3 regions of the Arthrobacter sp. FW306-07-I genome follow, and region 2 is predicted to be linked to each of the others. Evidence: riboswitches for the same ligand, from Rfam matches in the RefSeq annotation. Region 2 holds a riboswitch; each other region holds the start of a gene.
What was found. A riboswitch is a leader RNA that binds a small molecule or an ion and turns the genes downstream of it on or off. The one in region 2 is predicted to bind cyclic di-AMP.
Positions count from the first base shown of each region.

Region 1: linked by a shared signal. The riboswitch ahead of LFT46_RS04090 (M23 family metallopeptidase) and the one ahead of LFT46_RS11150 (C40 family peptidase) in region 2 are both predicted to bind cyclic di-AMP.
Region 3: linked by a shared signal. The riboswitch ahead of LFT46_RS03110 (hypothetical protein) and the one ahead of LFT46_RS11150 (C40 family peptidase) in region 2 are both predicted to bind cyclic di-AMP.

Region 1 covers NZ_CP084550.1:864,796-869,791, forward strand. The annotation lists gene serC (phosphoserine transaminase) at 1-747, opposite strand, end outside; gene LFT46_RS04085 (metal-dependent transcriptional regulator) at 1,089-1,790, shown strand; cyclic di-AMP (ydaO/yuaA leader) riboswitch at 1,931-2,142, shown strand; gene LFT46_RS04090 (M23 family metallopeptidase) at 2,153-2,974, shown strand; cyclic di-AMP (ydaO/yuaA leader) riboswitch at 3,103-3,280, shown strand; gene LFT46_RS04095 (C40 family peptidase) at 3,405-4,028, shown strand; gene LFT46_RS04100 (NlpC/P60 family protein) at 4,191-4,964, shown strand.
Region 2 covers NZ_CP084550.1:2,416,416-2,421,411, reverse strand. The annotation lists gene LFT46_RS11160 (ribonuclease Z) at 1-182, shown strand, start outside; gene LFT46_RS11155 (protein adenylyltransferase SelO) at 186-1,655, shown strand; gene LFT46_RS11150 (C40 family peptidase) at 1,765-2,604, opposite strand; cyclic di-AMP (ydaO/yuaA leader) riboswitch at 2,608-2,778, opposite strand; gene LFT46_RS11145 (TraR/DksA family transcriptional regulator) at 3,069-3,428, shown strand; gene LFT46_RS11140 (DNA alkylation repair protein) at 3,425-3,955, shown strand; gene LFT46_RS11135 (DUF1810 domain-containing protein) at 3,977-4,420, shown strand; gene LFT46_RS11130 (glucose 1-dehydrogenase) at 4,458-4,996, opposite strand, start outside.
Region 3 covers NZ_CP084550.1:635,482-640,477, forward strand. The annotation lists gene LFT46_RS03095 (phosphatase PAP2 family protein) at 1-122, shown strand, start outside; gene upp (uracil phosphoribosyltransferase) at 135-770, shown strand; gene LFT46_RS03105 (glyoxalase superfamily protein) at 815-1,231, shown strand; gene LFT46_RS03110 (hypothetical protein) at 1,409-2,167, opposite strand; cyclic di-AMP (ydaO/yuaA leader) riboswitch at 2,173-2,333, opposite strand; gene LFT46_RS03115 (ArnT family glycosyltransferase) at 2,416-4,593, opposite strand; gene LFT46_RS03120 (ArnT family glycosyltransferase) at 4,618-4,996, opposite strand, start outside.

The sequences.
Region 1 (4,996 bases), 1.6 Mb from region 2:
GTTGTAGGTCTGGTTCAGGCGGGAGTTGTCAATGGCAGTCTGGAGGTCCAGGAAGTCCGGGATCCAGCGGCCGCTGGCCTTGATGCGGGCGGCCCGGTCAAGAGCGGCGGGGGAGAACAGGCCAAGCCAGAGGCCGCCGTCAGAGGCGAAGTTCTTCTGGGGCGCGAAGTAGTAGACGTCGCTCTGGGCAACGTCCACATCCAGGCCGCCGGCAGCCGAGGTGGCGTCCACCAGGACAAGCGATCCCTCGTCGACTCCGGAAACCCGCTGGACCGGGGCTGCCACACCGGTGGAGGTCTCATTCTGAGGCCAGGCATAAACGTCCACCCCGGCCTCGGCCTGTGCCATTGGTCGGGTGCCGGGCTCGGACTTGATGATCGAGGAGGCTTCCAGGAAAGGTGCCTTGTTGGTGGCCGCAGCGAACTTGGACCCGAACTCGCCAAAGGAGAGGTGCTGGGCCTTCTTCTCCACCAGGCCGAAGCTCGCGATATCCCAGAAAGCAGTGGAGCCGCCAACGCCAAGGACAACCTCGTAGCCTTCCGGGGCGCGGAAGAACTGGCTCAGCCCTTCACGGACGGACCCCACCAAGTTCTTGACCGGGGCTTGGCGGTGAGAGGTGCCGAGGATGGTTTTGGACGCTGCGGCGAGGGCATCGATCTGTTCCTGCCGGACCTTTGACGGACCGGCACCGAACCGTCCGTCCTTGGGCAGGAGGTCGGCGGGAATCGTGATGCTGGTGTCGCTCACAGGTGCTCCAATTTCGGCGGGGACGAACGCTTTGGTCCGCACGGGCGGGTTGTGGTGGCCGGCAGCCGGGCGGCGGCTGTGCCATAGGCCTTTTCCATTCTGCCTGAACAGCGGCGCTGGGCGGCAACCGGCAGCGGCAAAGTCCAGACACTGAGACAACGCGGCGGGCGTGCAAGTGTCCCGCGTGTGCAACCCTTCCGCGTGCACCTGTTGCGGCTCCCCCTGGGGCCGCGGCTATTCGGACAAAGTCAAAATAGGCTAAGCTTTCCCCCGGACTACCTCGCGGGAAGAGGCGATACGGTGGGACAACGCAAGGTACTGCGCTCGAGGAGCTGAGCTGGATGACGGATCTGATCGACACTACGGAGATGTACCTCAGGACCATCCTGGAGCTTGAGGAAGAAAACATCGTCGCCCTCCGGGCCCGTATTGCCGAGCGCTTGCGCCACTCCGGCCCCACCGTCTCCCAGACCATCGGCAGGATGGAGCGCGATGGGCTCGTTGTTGTCTCTGGTGACAGGCATTTGGAGCTCACTGACACCGGGCGCAAGCGCGCCACGGAGGTGATGCGCAAGCACCGGCTGGCCGAACGCCTGCTGGCGGACGTCATCGGGCTGGACTGGGCCTACGTCCACGATGAAGCCTGCCGCTGGGAACATGTGATGAGTGAGCGGGTGGAGCGCCGCATCTACGAGATGCTGGACCACCCCACCGAATCCCCGTACGGCAACCCCATCCCGGGCCTTGCCGCGCTGGGCGGCCGGCCGGCCCCCGGCTTCGGTGACGGCGCCATCAGCCTGGTGGAGGCGATGAAGAGCTACGTGCCTGCTTCCGGCGTGACCATCAGCCGCCTCGCGGAGCCGATCCAGGTGGAGCCGGAGCTGCTGTCGCAGTTGGACGAAGGCGGAATCCGGCCCGGCGCTGCAGTGGCCCTGGAGCGCGTGGGCGACTACATCTCGGTGCGGGTGGCCGGGATTGAAGGAGCGCTGGAGCTTCCGCCGGAGGTTGCCGCACACGTCTTTGTGGCCGTCAAGCAGGGCTGAAGCGAAACTTCCATACCCCGGACCTGCCCTTCCAGCCAAAGATAACGGAATTGTTACCTAGGGTCTTAAGCCCCTATAGTAGAACCAGTCGTTTGAAACTTAAGCGTTACCTGATCCGGAGCCGAGCTCTGCCAGCGGATCGGGTGCACGAGTCGTTACTGGCAGAGGCGGGGGAACCACAAGCGGCAGCGGGGGACTGCCTTGGGGTGAAGTCCGTCAGCAGCAAGCCTCTCCAGTGAAGGATTCTTCCGGGAATACCCCTGCGCAGAAGCTTGCCCTTGGCGGGCCGGGTCTTTGATCTCTCTGACCCGAATCCGACAGCTAACTCCGCAGGCTTTTCCAGAGAGGAACCCTTCTTGACCATGCACACCCCCCGGGGACGCCGCCGTGCTGCCGGCCCCCCTTCGGCGCCGCGGGTTGTCGAAGTTGTCGCAGCGGAGCGCCCCCGCGACCTCCATCGCGACGCCCGCCGCCGCCGGGGTCCGTTCCGCCAGATGACGGAGTTTGCCGCTGCCAGCGGCATCGGCCAGAAGGCCGGCATTGCCCTGGCAGCCACCGGCCTGGTGCTGACCGTGACCGTGCCCGCCACAAGTCCCGTTATGGCCACTGATGCCGCCGGCAGCGCCCCGCTTGCAGCCTCCTCAGTCACGCCGCAGCCCGAGATCTCGGCCGACATCGGTGCCCAGATCGACTTCAGCCGGTCCGCCGTGGTGACCCAGGCGGACCCGGACGGGAAGCTAAAGCAACTGCTGAGTGCCCAGTCGGCCGGCTCCGTGACGCGTGCCGCGTCAGCCGGCACCCTGGCTGCACCGCTGGCATCCCTTGCCACCGCTTCCCCCTTCGGTTATCGGGTCAGCCCGATTACTGGAGGCTCGGGCGACTTCCACCGGGGCCAGGACTTCGTGGCGCAGTGTGGGACATCCGTCCTGGCGGCCGCCACGGGTACCGTGACCTTCGCGGGCTGGCATCAGTTCGGCGGCGGAAACCGAGTGGTCATCGACCACGGGAACGGGCTGGAAACCACGTACAACCACCTGTCGTCCTTCAATGTGAAGGTGGGCCAGACCGTCTCCCGCGGGGACGTGGTGGCGCTGAGCGGCACCACTGGTGCGTCCACCGGCTGCCACCTGCACTTCGAAGTCCAGGTCAATGGCGAAGTGGTCGATCCCATGGGCTGGTTGTAACCGAATGATTGCGCACTCTCAGATCGCCGTGACTAGCCGTGACCTGAATGTGACATTGAAACAAAACTGCTGTACCGTCTAACTCGCGTCAACTTTTCCGAAGTTGACGCTCTTGAGTGGATTGCCTAACTCTGCCACCGCTCAAGGTCCGTTCGCATTTCATCGTCTGGCAGGGGCGGGGGAACCAATTTCGGCCTTCATCCAGAAGGCCTTGGGGTTAAGTCACAAGCTTCCCAGGAAGCAGCGTGGCCGGGTGACTCCCATCCGAATCCGACAGCTCACCTCGCAGGCATTGGGAGAGGCTACCTTCGTGTCTTCACGCCATAATTCTGCGCGCCACCGTGCGCAAACGGTTCGCACCAACCCCTTGGATGCCGTTTCCAAGGCCGTGAGTGCAAATGCCGGGACCGTAGGCCGCCAGGCTGCCGTTGTGGCAGCCGCCTCGGGCCTGATCCTGAGCATGGGCCTGCCGGCCACTGCTGCTGATACCACTGCCGGTGTCTCAGCTTCCACTGAGTCCGGTTCGGCCCAAACGGCCCTCGCCGTCACCGCTGCCCCCACCGCCACGGTTTCCTTTGAACGTCCCGTGGTCAAAACCGCCGCTGCTCCCAAGGTGCAGCCGGTGCGTACCCAGTCCACCGACACGGCCAACGCTGCTGCTGCTGCCGGCCAGGACGCCGCGCCGGCCGCCAAGACCGCCCAGACCGTCTCCTCGGCGGCGACCTCGGGCATCGCAGCCATTGCCTACACCGGCATCGGCCACTCGTACGTGTGGGGCGGCACCAGCCCCGTCACCGGCTGGGACTGCTCCGGGTTCGTGCAGTGGGTTTACGCCCAGGCAGGCATCAGCATTCCCCGCACCAACGCGTGGAGCATCATGACCCCCACCTCCGCGCCGCAGCCGGGTGACCTGGTTGTCCAGAACGGTGGCGCCCACGTTGGCATCTACGTCGGCAACGGCATGATGATCAGCGCACTCAACCCCTCACAGGGCACGCTGCTCCACTCGCCTGCAGCCACCGGTACCTCGTCGTACTACCACCTCAACAAATAGTTCTTGGGCTCCGTGCTCCAAGGGCTATTTCTTTGCCCAAAGCTTCTTCGCTAGAAACCACATCCCCGTTCGGGACGCGCCGGCGTACCCCCAAGATGCCGGCGCGTCCAACACACTTTGCCTGCCTACCTGCGGTTGCAAGGAAAACGAAAGAGAGAACTGATGACGACTCGTGCTACCGCACGGCACCGCGCCGAGGTCACCAAGACCAACTCGATCGCTGTCATTGCCAAGGCTGTCAGCGACAACGCCGGGGGCATGGGCCGCCAGGCTGCGGTCATCGCCGCCGCTTCCGGCCTGGTCCTGACCAGCGGCATTGCGGCCAACGCCGCCGATGCCAACGTCAAGCGCGACTCTGCTCCCGCCTCCGCGCTGGAAGTTGAATCCGCCGTCGACGCCCCGATTTCCGCCGCTTCCACCATTGCGATCAGCTTCGAGAAGCCAGCTGTGACCACCACGCCGGCCCCCGTCGTCGAGCCCGAGCCCCAGGTTCAGGTGGAGGAAGCTGCCCCTGCTCCCGCCGCCCAGCCCGTTGCCGCTCCCAAGGTCACCGCCAAGGTCGCCACCGCCGCTGCCCCGGCCGCTCCCGCAGCCCAGGCTTCTGCCAGCGGCAAGGGTGCTGCAATCCTCTCCGCCGCCTACGCCCAGCTTGGCGTCCACCAGGACTGCACCATGCTGGTGACCAACGCCCTGGCCGCCGTCGGCATCCACTTCCACGACTGGCCCGCCGGCTACCTGTCCCTGGGGGACACGGTGCCTGCTTCCCAGGCACAGCCCGGCGACCTGATCTACTACGCCGATGGTGGCGGAGGAATGGCACACATCGCTGTTTACGCCGGAAACGGCATGGCCGTGCATGGCGGCTTCAACGGCAACGACACCGTGGTCTTCAGCGCAAACGTGGGCTCCGGGCCGGTTTTCATCCACGTCAGGTAAGCACCGCATGTCCGGCACTGGCAACAGGCAGT
Region 2 (4,996 bases):
TGGTGCTCACACACTTTTCCGCACGCTATGGCGACGACATGTCCCGGCTTGCGGAGCAGGCGCAGGCACGTGCTGGGGGAACCACCGTCATTGCAGCCCATGACCTGCAGCGCATAGCCGTTCCCCCGCGGCGGCAACCGGAGCGGGAAGCGGCGGGCCATAACGACGGCGATAGGGTTTAAACCATGACGGCAGCAGCTGAATCCACAGTGGCCCTTGATGGCCGCTTCGCACGTGAACTGTCAGAACTCGCTGTTCCCTGGCAGGCCGAGGAAGCCCCCAACCCAGGGCTCCTTGTCCTGAACGAGGAGCTGGCACGGGAGCTGGGACTGGACCCGGAGTACCTGCGCAGCCCCGAAGGTGTACGGCTGCTGGCGGGAAACCATGTTCCGCCTGGCGCCACGCCCGTTGCGCAGGCGTATGCAGGCCACCAGTTCGGAGGATACTCACCCCTGCTCGGGGACGGACGGGCCCTCCTGCTGGGTGAGGTCACGGACCGCAACGGACGGCTCCTTGACCTCCACCTCAAAGGCTCGGGGCGCACGCCTTTCGCCCGCGCCGGGGACGGCCGTGCCGTCGTCGGGCCTATGCTGCGCGAGTACCTCGTCAGCGAGGGGATGTACGCCCTGCACATCCCCACCACCCGTTCGCTCGCAGTCGTGGCAACAGGCCGCCAAGTCCGGCGCGACGACATGCTGCCGGGCGCCGTCCTGGCCCGGGTGGCAAGCAGCCACCTGCGCGTGGGCAGCTTCCAGTACGCGCGTGCCACCGAAAACATGGATCTCCTGAAGCGGTTGGCGGACCACGCCATCAGCAGGCATTACCCGCACGCCGCCGACGCCGACAACCCCTACCTTGAGCTGTTCGCCTCGGTCGTCTCGGCCCAGGCGGAATTGGTGGCCCGCTGGATGCTGGTGGGATTCGTGCACGGGGTCATGAATACGGACAACATGACCATTTCAGGGGAGACCATCGACTACGGCCCGTGCGCGTTCATGGACGCGTTCAATCCCGCAGCCGTTTACAGTTCCATCGACGTCAGCGGCCGCTACGCCTACGCGAACCAGCCGGTTCTTGCTGAATGGAACCTTGCCCGGCTCGCCGAGGCGATGCTGCCGCTCATCCATGAAGCCCAGGAGCAGGCGGTTGCGCCCGCAGTGGAGGTGCTCGGCGGCTTCCGGGGCCACTACAGCAGGGCGTGGACCGGTGGCATGAATGCCAAGCTCGGCCTTGGCAGCCGCGGGGGAAGTGACGAGGAAACCACGTCCGCTTTGGTGGACGGCGCCCTTGCCATCCTGAAGGACGGTCCCGTGGACTACACCCTCTTCTTCCGTAACCTGGGCAAGGCCGCCCGTGGCGACCTTCGTCCGGTGCGCGGCATGGTTCTTGATCTGGCTGCGTTTGATTCCTGGGCGGAGCGGTGGCAGGCACTCGAACCGGACGCGGAGCTGATGGACAACGTCAACCCGGCGTACATTCCCAGGAACCACCTCGTGGAGGAGGCATTGGCCGCTGCCACGGCCGGAGACCTGTCACCCTTGCAGCAGCTTTTGGAGGCAGTCAGTGACCCCTTCACCGAGCGGCCCGGGCTGGAACGCTACGCCGAAGGCGCCCCCGAGGACTTCGGCAACTATATGACCTTCTGCGGGACCTGACGGCTGCGGGGGCAGGCGGCGGATGCGACAGGAGGGCGGCAGCCGGATGACCGGCTGCCGCCCTCCTGTCTAATGCCTGCGCTGTTGGGCGCCTGCGGTGATGCGAAGACTAGGCGACGCGGACCGCTGAGTAGCCGCCGAGCCAGCTGATGGAGTGCACCTGGGTGTCGTAGCCGTTCACGCCACCGCTGACAACCTGGCCGTTGCCGGCGTAAACGCCAACGTGGCCGGAGGTGATGATCAGGTCGCCGGGCGCAGGAGCGCCGACCACGGTGCCGTACTGGAAGAACTGGGTGGGGGCAAGATCGCCAACGGACTTGCCCACCGAGCGCAGCGCCTTCTCAACCATGGCAGTGCAGTCCTGCTTGATGCCCAGCTGGCCGTAGGCGTTTGCCAGGATGGCAGCGCCGGTGCCGCTGCCGGTGGGGGCGGACACGGGGGTGGCCGAGGCGTAGGACATGTTCATGCCGGTGTTGGCCGGAGCGGCGGCTGCGGTCTGCACGGGTGCTGCTGCAGGGGCCGGAGCCGGTGCCGGTGCCGCGGTGTAGCCGGCGGCGGGGATCTGGATCTGGTCGCCCGGGTAGATGATCGAGGACAGGCCCAGTCCGTTGGCGGACAGGACGCTGTTCAGGCTGACGCCATTAGCAGACGCAATGGCACCCAGGGTATCGCCGGAAACTACGGTGTGGACGCTGCCTGCTGCCGCTGCCGGGGCCGCAACAGGTGCGGAGTACGCCTGCACGTTGGTCTTTTCCGTGGTGTCAGGGCCGGTGACACCGGCGTGGGCCGGGGCGCCGACGCCGAAGGCAATGCCGGACGCTGCAGCAACTGCGAGCGCGGGGCGGCCCAGCGAGCGGGCCTGGGACTTGGCTGTCACGGCGAGGCCCTCGAGAACAATGGAGCGGGCCGGAGTTGCGCGGTGACGGGCAGTGGTGGAATTTTTTGACACGGTTGATCGCCTCTCCCATGCCTGCGGGGTGAGCTGTCGGGTTCGGGCTGGAGATACCCGGCCGGAAGCAACCCCGTAATGGACGGAGGCGCTATCGACTTAACCCCAAGGCCACAAGTGGCCGCGGAAACTTGGTTCCCCCGTCCCTGCCAGCTGGAGCGGTTGTATCCCATGATCAGTGGCAGGGCTCGGCATACTGATGGGAATGTCCCGTCTGAGAGGGACACCTGAAGACCATAACCCACATGCGGTGGCATTGTCACATTTGGATAACATACGAGGTTCCCCTCTCGAATTCCGCAAACGTTTGGACGTTACGGCTGTTACCGGTGTCGACCTCGGCTAATAGCCGGGCTTGCAGGATAGGTAACGGCCCGGACACGGACACGGGATGTTTGCCGCGGCTCCATCGCACTGGCCGTTTCCATTCAGGCGCTCCGCGATCCGACCGCTAGGCTGTTTGTATGCCAGATTTCGACCGGTTCCGGGTACTGCTCGAAGAGGAGCGGGCGCGGCGCCTGGAGTTGCTGCCGGCGCTGCGGGCTGACATCCAGGCAGCGAATTCGGCCCGGCAGGACTCCAATGTCGATGACGAGCACGATCCCGAAGGGGCCACGATCGCGTTTGAGCTCTCGCAGGCTTCGGCGCTCCTGAAGCAGAGCTCGGCCGGCCTGGACCAGATTGACGCGGCGCTGGCCCGCCTGGCAGCGGGGACCTATGGAGCCTGCGCCGTGTGCGGGGAGCCCATTGCGGAGGGCAGGCTGGAAGCGCGCCCCTGGACACCGTTTTGTATCCGCCACGCCTCGTCCGGTCGGGGACGATGACTGGCCCTGCGGATGTGGTGTCCGCGGCGGCGGAGTTCGTTGACCGGACCCTCCAGAACGAGGGCGCCTGGTACCGGGCGGACGACGTCGGGAACCGGCTTGGCTGGGTGCTGGACTCTTACGGTTCCTCCATCGGAGCGGTGCGCGGCACGGTGCGCGATGCCCTGCGCAAATTCAAGAACCTGGACCACGACACCACGGTGATGCTTGCGTCCACCCTGTGGGGACAGCCCCGGCCCGGCTCCCGCCCCGTGTTTGAGCGCCGGTTGGCGGCCGTGGTGCTGCTGCAGTCACGGGTGCGGCTGCTCAGGCACTCGGACCTGACCCGGCTGGAAGGCTTCCTTCGTTCTGCCCAGGCTGCAGACCTGATCCAGCCCCTCCTGGGCGACGTCCTGGTGCCGCTGCTGTCCGGCCTCGGGGAGCGCGAGCGGCAGCGGGCCAACGCGGTCCTGGCTCGGTGGCGGGACGACCCCGACCCGCAGCTTCAGGCGGCGGCAGCCGCCCTTGAAAAAGATTTGACCCTTTGACCTCGAAACCGGGAGATCCGCATGAATGAGCACTTTGACCTTGACCGTTTTGTTGCCGCGCAAAACAGCGGCGGCACCTATGACCAGGCGCTGGGGGAGCTGCAGGTCGGCAGGAAGTCCGGCCACTGGATGTGGTTCGTCTTCCCGCAGATTTCCGGGTTGGGGCAGAGCGCAATGTCCCGCAAATACGCCATCTCCTCACTCGCAGAGGCCCGTGCCTACCTGGATCATGAGGTACTGGGGCCGCGGCTCCTGGAGTGCGCCCTGGTCCTGGCCAACCATGCAGACCAGTCCGCGGAGGACATCTTCGGCGGCATCGATGCCAGGAAGCTGCGGTCGTCCATGACACTGTTTCTCCGGGCGGCACCCGGAGAAACAGTGTTCAAGACTGTCCTGGCCCAGTTCTTCGACGGCGAGCCTGACCCTGCCACCGATGAGATCCTGGCTGGCCAGGCCGCTGGCTGACGCCGGGTTGGCGGATCAGCCAGGCCCGGGGAACCGGCTAGGGCGTGGGGCTGCCGCCGTTGACGTTCAGTGTTTCCCCTACCACGTAGCTGGACTCGGGTGAAGCCAGGAAGACGTAGGCGGGTGCCAGCTCCGCGGGCTGTCCTGCCCGGCCCAGGGGAGTCGACTGGCCGAATTCCGGCAGCTGCTCCTTGGGCTGGCCGCTGCTGACCTGCAATGGCGTCCAGATGGGACCCGGGGCCACGGCATTCACCCGGATTCCCTTGGGTGCCAGCTGCTGTGCCAGTCCCTTGGTGAAGTTGTTGATGCTGGCCTTGGTGGTGGCGTAGTCCACCAGGGTGGGGGACGGGTTGTACGCCTGGATGGAGGTGGTGTTGATGATGGTTGAGCCGGCCGGCATGTGCGGGACGGCGGCCTTGGTCAACCAGAACATCGCATACACGTTGGTCTTGAGGGTGTGGTCGAACTGCTCGTCGGTGATGTCCTGCAGGTCCTCCTGGGCCACCTGCTTCCCGGCGTTGTTGACCAGGATGTCCACCCCGCCCAGCACGGCAACCGCCGTATCAACGACTTCCC
Region 3 (4,996 bases), 1.8 Mb from region 2:
GTCCGGCCCCCACGTTCGATCGTCCCGTGGTGCGGGACGTCGTCCTCGAATCCGTGCACGACGGCGGCGATGCCGGCAAGCAGGGCGCGTCCGGCAGCCGAGGCAAGGACACCGCCGGATGATAGTTTTGGGGGATGCGCACTCTCGTTGTTGACCACCCCCTGGTCGCCCACAAGCTCACCGTCCTGCGGGACAAGAACACGCCGTCGCCGGTATTCCGCCAGCTGACGGAAGAGCTGGTGACCCTGCTGGCTTACGAAGCCACGCGGGAGGTCCGCACGGAGCCCGTCACCATCCAGACGCCAGTCAGCACCACCATCGGCACGGCATTCACCAAGCCCACACCGCTGGTGGTTCCCATTCTGCGTGCCGGCCTGGGAATGCTGGAGGGCATGACCAAGCTGGTCCCCACGGCCGAGGTGGGCTTCCTGGGTATGGCCCGGGACGAGGAAACGCTGGACATCATCACCTATGCCGAGCGCCTTCCGGAGGACCTGACGGGCCGCCAGGTCTTCGTGCTGGACCCCATGCTGGCCACCGGCGGCACCCTGCGTGAGGCCATCAAGTTCCTGTTCAAGCGGGGCGCTTCCGACGTCACCTGCATCTGCCTGCTGGCTGCCCCTGAAGGCCTGGCACGGCTGGAAGAGGAACTCTCGGGCGCGAACGTGCACATCGTCCTGGCCTCCATCGACGAGAAGCTCAACGAGAAGTCCTACATCGTTCCCGGCCTGGGCGACGCCGGCGACCGGCTCTACGGCATCGCAGGGTAGTTTTTACCCTTTTTCAATCGGTGTGCCGCCGCTAGCCTGTGCGGATGGACTGGAAACTCGAACTTGTCTTTGTCCCTGTATCCGACGTTGACCGCGCCAAGGACTTCTATGTCAACAAGGTGGGCTTCAACGCGGACTACGACGAGCGGCCGTCGGACCACGTGCGCTTCGTACAGCTGACGCCGCTCGGCTCTGCCTGCTCCATCTGCATGGGCGAGGGGCTTTTGGACGCCCCTCCCGGCACGGGAACCACCCTCCAGATGGTGGTCGACGACATCCAAAAGGCGCATGACCACCTGAAGAACAATGGTGTGGACGTCAGTGACATCGAAGTGCTGCCTTGGGGCCACTTCGTTTACTTCGCCGACCCGGACGGCAATAAGTGGGCCGTCCAGTACATCCCTTGGCGGAATGCCGGGCAGGATGCAGCTCAGGCCGGCAGTACGCCCAGCAACGCTTAAAACAGACCGCGGGCCGCATCGTGATGATGCGGCCCGCGGTCTGTCGCTGGAATCCCCGGCGTTACCCCGTGGCCAAGGCGTACGACGGCGGGTGGCGGGAGACGCCGTCGGCTGTCCTTGGAGCCGGGAGGTTCAGCTGAAGGTTTCCCTTTGCGGCGCTATGCCAGGGAGAGGTGCCTAGTACCAGTTGTGCGCCAGGTGGAAGTTCAGCGCACCGCACGGAGACTGGTAGCTCTTCTTGATGTAATCCAGGCCCCAGTTGATCTGCGTGCGGTAGTTGGTCAGGTAGTCAGCGCCGGCGCTGGCCATCTTCTCTGCAGGCAGGGACTGGACGATGCCGTAGGCGCCGCTGCTGGGATTCGTGGCCGTGGTGGTCCAGTCGGACTCCTTGGTCCACAGCGTCTGCAGGCACTGCATCTGGTCAGGTCCCCAGCCAAAGGTTGCCAGCTGGCCGGCAGCATAAGCCTGGGCACCGGCGGGATCATTCACCGCGACGACGGGTGCCGGCGCAGGTGCAGGAGCGGGTGCCGGAGCCGGGGCAGGTGCCGGGGCGGGTGCCGGAGCCGCGGCAGGTGCCGGGGCTTCCGCTGCGGGGGCCGCCGGTGCAGGCGCGGGGGCTGGTTCCGCTGCCTGGGGGGCTACGCTGATTGCCGCCGGAACGGACACTGCCGGGTTGGAGCGGATTTCGCTCTTCTCGATGCTCATTTGGGCATCGGCCGCTGCCGTGGAAGAGTTTGATTCGGTGGATGACACCGGGGTCATGCTGCTGGTTGCCTGGCCTGCCGCGCCTACCCCCACGAGCACCGCGCAGGATGCTGCAAGGATCCCGGCACGCACGCCCAGGCTGGTCTTCTTTGCTGGTTTCTTGGCCGGTTCCTGCTGTGCCAGATGTTTACCCTTGGCATGCAGGCATGCTTCTGCCGTGTTTTTGGACATGATTGATCGCCTCTCACACCTGCGGAGTTAGCTGTCGGGTTCGGATGAGGGCATCCGGCCGCACGGAAAGATCACGTACGTGCTTAACCCCAAGGGCGTTCATCGCCCGGGACGGTGGGTCCCCCGCCTCTGCCGTTGCTCAATCGGAATCCGGGGAAGCGGCAGAGCTTGGCGTCAACCCGGGATATGCGGCCCGAACGGGAGCCGCACCCAATCGACGGTACAGGAAAAGCGAAGCAAAGTCACATTTAGGTAACGGAAGTCACGGCCTCCAGCGCGCCGGCTTGCTTCTGGCGTGCGGTCGAATCGTTACGTTCAGGACACCAGGCCGTGTTGTTACCCTGCCAGGAGGTAGATAGTGGTGCCGCCGATGCTCTGCGCACTGAAGTTCTGCGAAACCCACTCGGCGATCCGGCCGGCGGCATCCGAACCGGAGCTGGACGGCATAGCCCGCCGGCAATGAAGTAGTGGATTTTTCCCTGCGCGACGAGGTCTTGGAACTGCGCCAGGGTGGGGGAGGGGTCGGTGCCGTTGAAGCCGCCCACGTCCATCACCGGCAGTTCCGTGGCGAGCTGGTACCCGGCGGCATTGTTGGAGCCCACTACCGCTGCTGCCCAGGTGTAATTGGTTGCACCGTCTTTGAGCGCGGCCACAAGATCCGCTGATGGAGTAGGTGCGCCGAGGAGGCCACCGAGTCCGCCGCCGGGCCTGCCCCCGAAGTTAGCGCCGTCAGGGTTTGTTCCGGCCGGGGCGGCCTGCTGCTGGGAACCCTGCTGCTGGAAGCCCTGCCCCGTGGGACCTTGGCCCGTGACGCCCTGTCCGGCGCCCCGGCCCGAAGGGCTCCGGCCGGTCGAACTGAAGCCTCCCGGTCCGCGGCCGCCGGCGCCTAAGCCCGAGGCTGGCCCCGCACTGACGATCGCCCCGCTGTGTGCCGTAGCCGCGGTGGTGACGGAGTAGGCCAGCGGACCGGCGAGCGACGCAGCGATGGCAAGGGCCGCCGTCGTCCGCTGCATGGAAGCCAAGCGCAGGAACTTGCCCAGCCCAATGCCTGCTGCGGCTGCCAAACCTCCGCCGAGCACCAGCCAGCGCAGCCAAGGGCCGTAGGCGGACGTGGTTCCCAGCAGGTAGAAGGCCGTAAGCGATGCCACGGCCACTGCTGAAGCGAGGAAGATGCGGGCAGCAGTTTGCCTGCGGCGCTGCCACAGGAGAACGCTGCCCAGGCCTGCCATTCCGGCGATTCCCGGTGCCAGTGCCACCGCGTAGTAGGGGTGGATGATGCCGGCCATGAAGCTGAACACCAGGCCCGTTACCAGGACCCACGAGCCCCAGATGATGACGGAAGCGCGGACAACATCTGTTCGCGGTGCCCGCCGCCCCACCCACAGCAGCCCCGCCGCAAGGATGAGTGCGGACGGCAGCAGCCATGCGATCTGGCCGCCGAACTCGCTGTTGAACATCCGGAACAGGCCCGGAACGCCCCAGCCGTTGCCACCGCCCACACTGCCCGTTTCGTCGCCCGTGAGCCGGCCCAGGCCGTTGTAGCCCAACGTCAGATCCAGGATGGAGTTGTTCTGGGATCCGCCAATGTAGGGCCGCATGTTCGCCGGCGTCAGCTCGACGGCCAGCAGCCACCAGCCGGCAGAAACCACCATCGCTGCTCCCGCGGCTGCCAGACGGATCAACCGCCGCCGGGTGCCGCCCGGAGCTGCCACCATGTAGGCGAGGGCGAACCCCGGAACCACCAGCAGGACCAGAAGCTGCTTGGCGAGAAACCCAAAGCCCAGGAATACCCCGGCCAGCAGGAGCCACCGAGGCCGGTCCTCCTGGACCGCGCGGAGGAACCCGTACGCGGCTGCTGTCATCAGCAGCACCAGCAGGGCGTCCGGGTTGTTGAACCGGAACATCAGGGTGGCAACCGGGGTGAGGGCAAGGACCGCCGCTGCCAGCAGCCCTGCCCGGTGCGCAAGCCGGACATCACCGGTGGCCGGCGTTGCGGCCCGCCGCACGGCCAGATAGACCAGCCACACCGAGCCGACCCCCATCAAGGCCTGGGGAACCAGGATGCTCCACGAGCTCAGGCCAAAGATCCGGACGGACAGCCCCATGATCCACAGGGAGGCCGGCAGCTTGTCCACGGTGATGGCATTCGCGGCATCGGAGGAGCCGAAGAACCAGGCTGCCCAGTCCTGCGATCCGGCCTGGGCTGCGGCGGAATAGAACGCGTTGGCCCAGCCCGACGCACCGAGGTTCCACAGGTACAGCACGGCCGTGCCAGCCAGTACAGCTGCCAGTTCCAGCCTCCGGTGGAAGGCCGCACGGTCTCCGCGGAAGGCCGCATGGTCCCGCGTGCCCGGCCGGCCCCGGAGGGTGAATCGCTCCCGCCCCAGTGGATTCCTCCGGGGGCGGGCTGCGGTGGTTACAGGCATGCTTTGCTGGCTGGCCATCGTGTCCTACTTGGTGAGCTGGTAGACGGTTGAGTTGCCTACGGTCTGGGCCTGGAAGTTGGCCTGGACCCAGGCGGCCACTTCGGAGTTGCCGCCGCGGCCGCCCATGCCGCCACCGCCCATGCCTCCGCTTTGGATGAAGTAGCCGATCTGGCCCTTGGCCACCATGTCCTGGAACTCGGCCAGGGTGGGGTAGGGATCACCGCCGTTCCAGCCTCCGAGGGCAATGACGTTGGTGTCCGTGGCCAGTTCCAGGCTGGCTGCCTGGGTGGCGCCGGAAACGATCGCAGACCACTTTGTGCTGGTGGCCTTCAACAGGGCAGTCACCGCGGCATCGGCAGTTCCTTCGCCGGGACCGCCGGCGCCGCCAGCATCACCGGGGCCA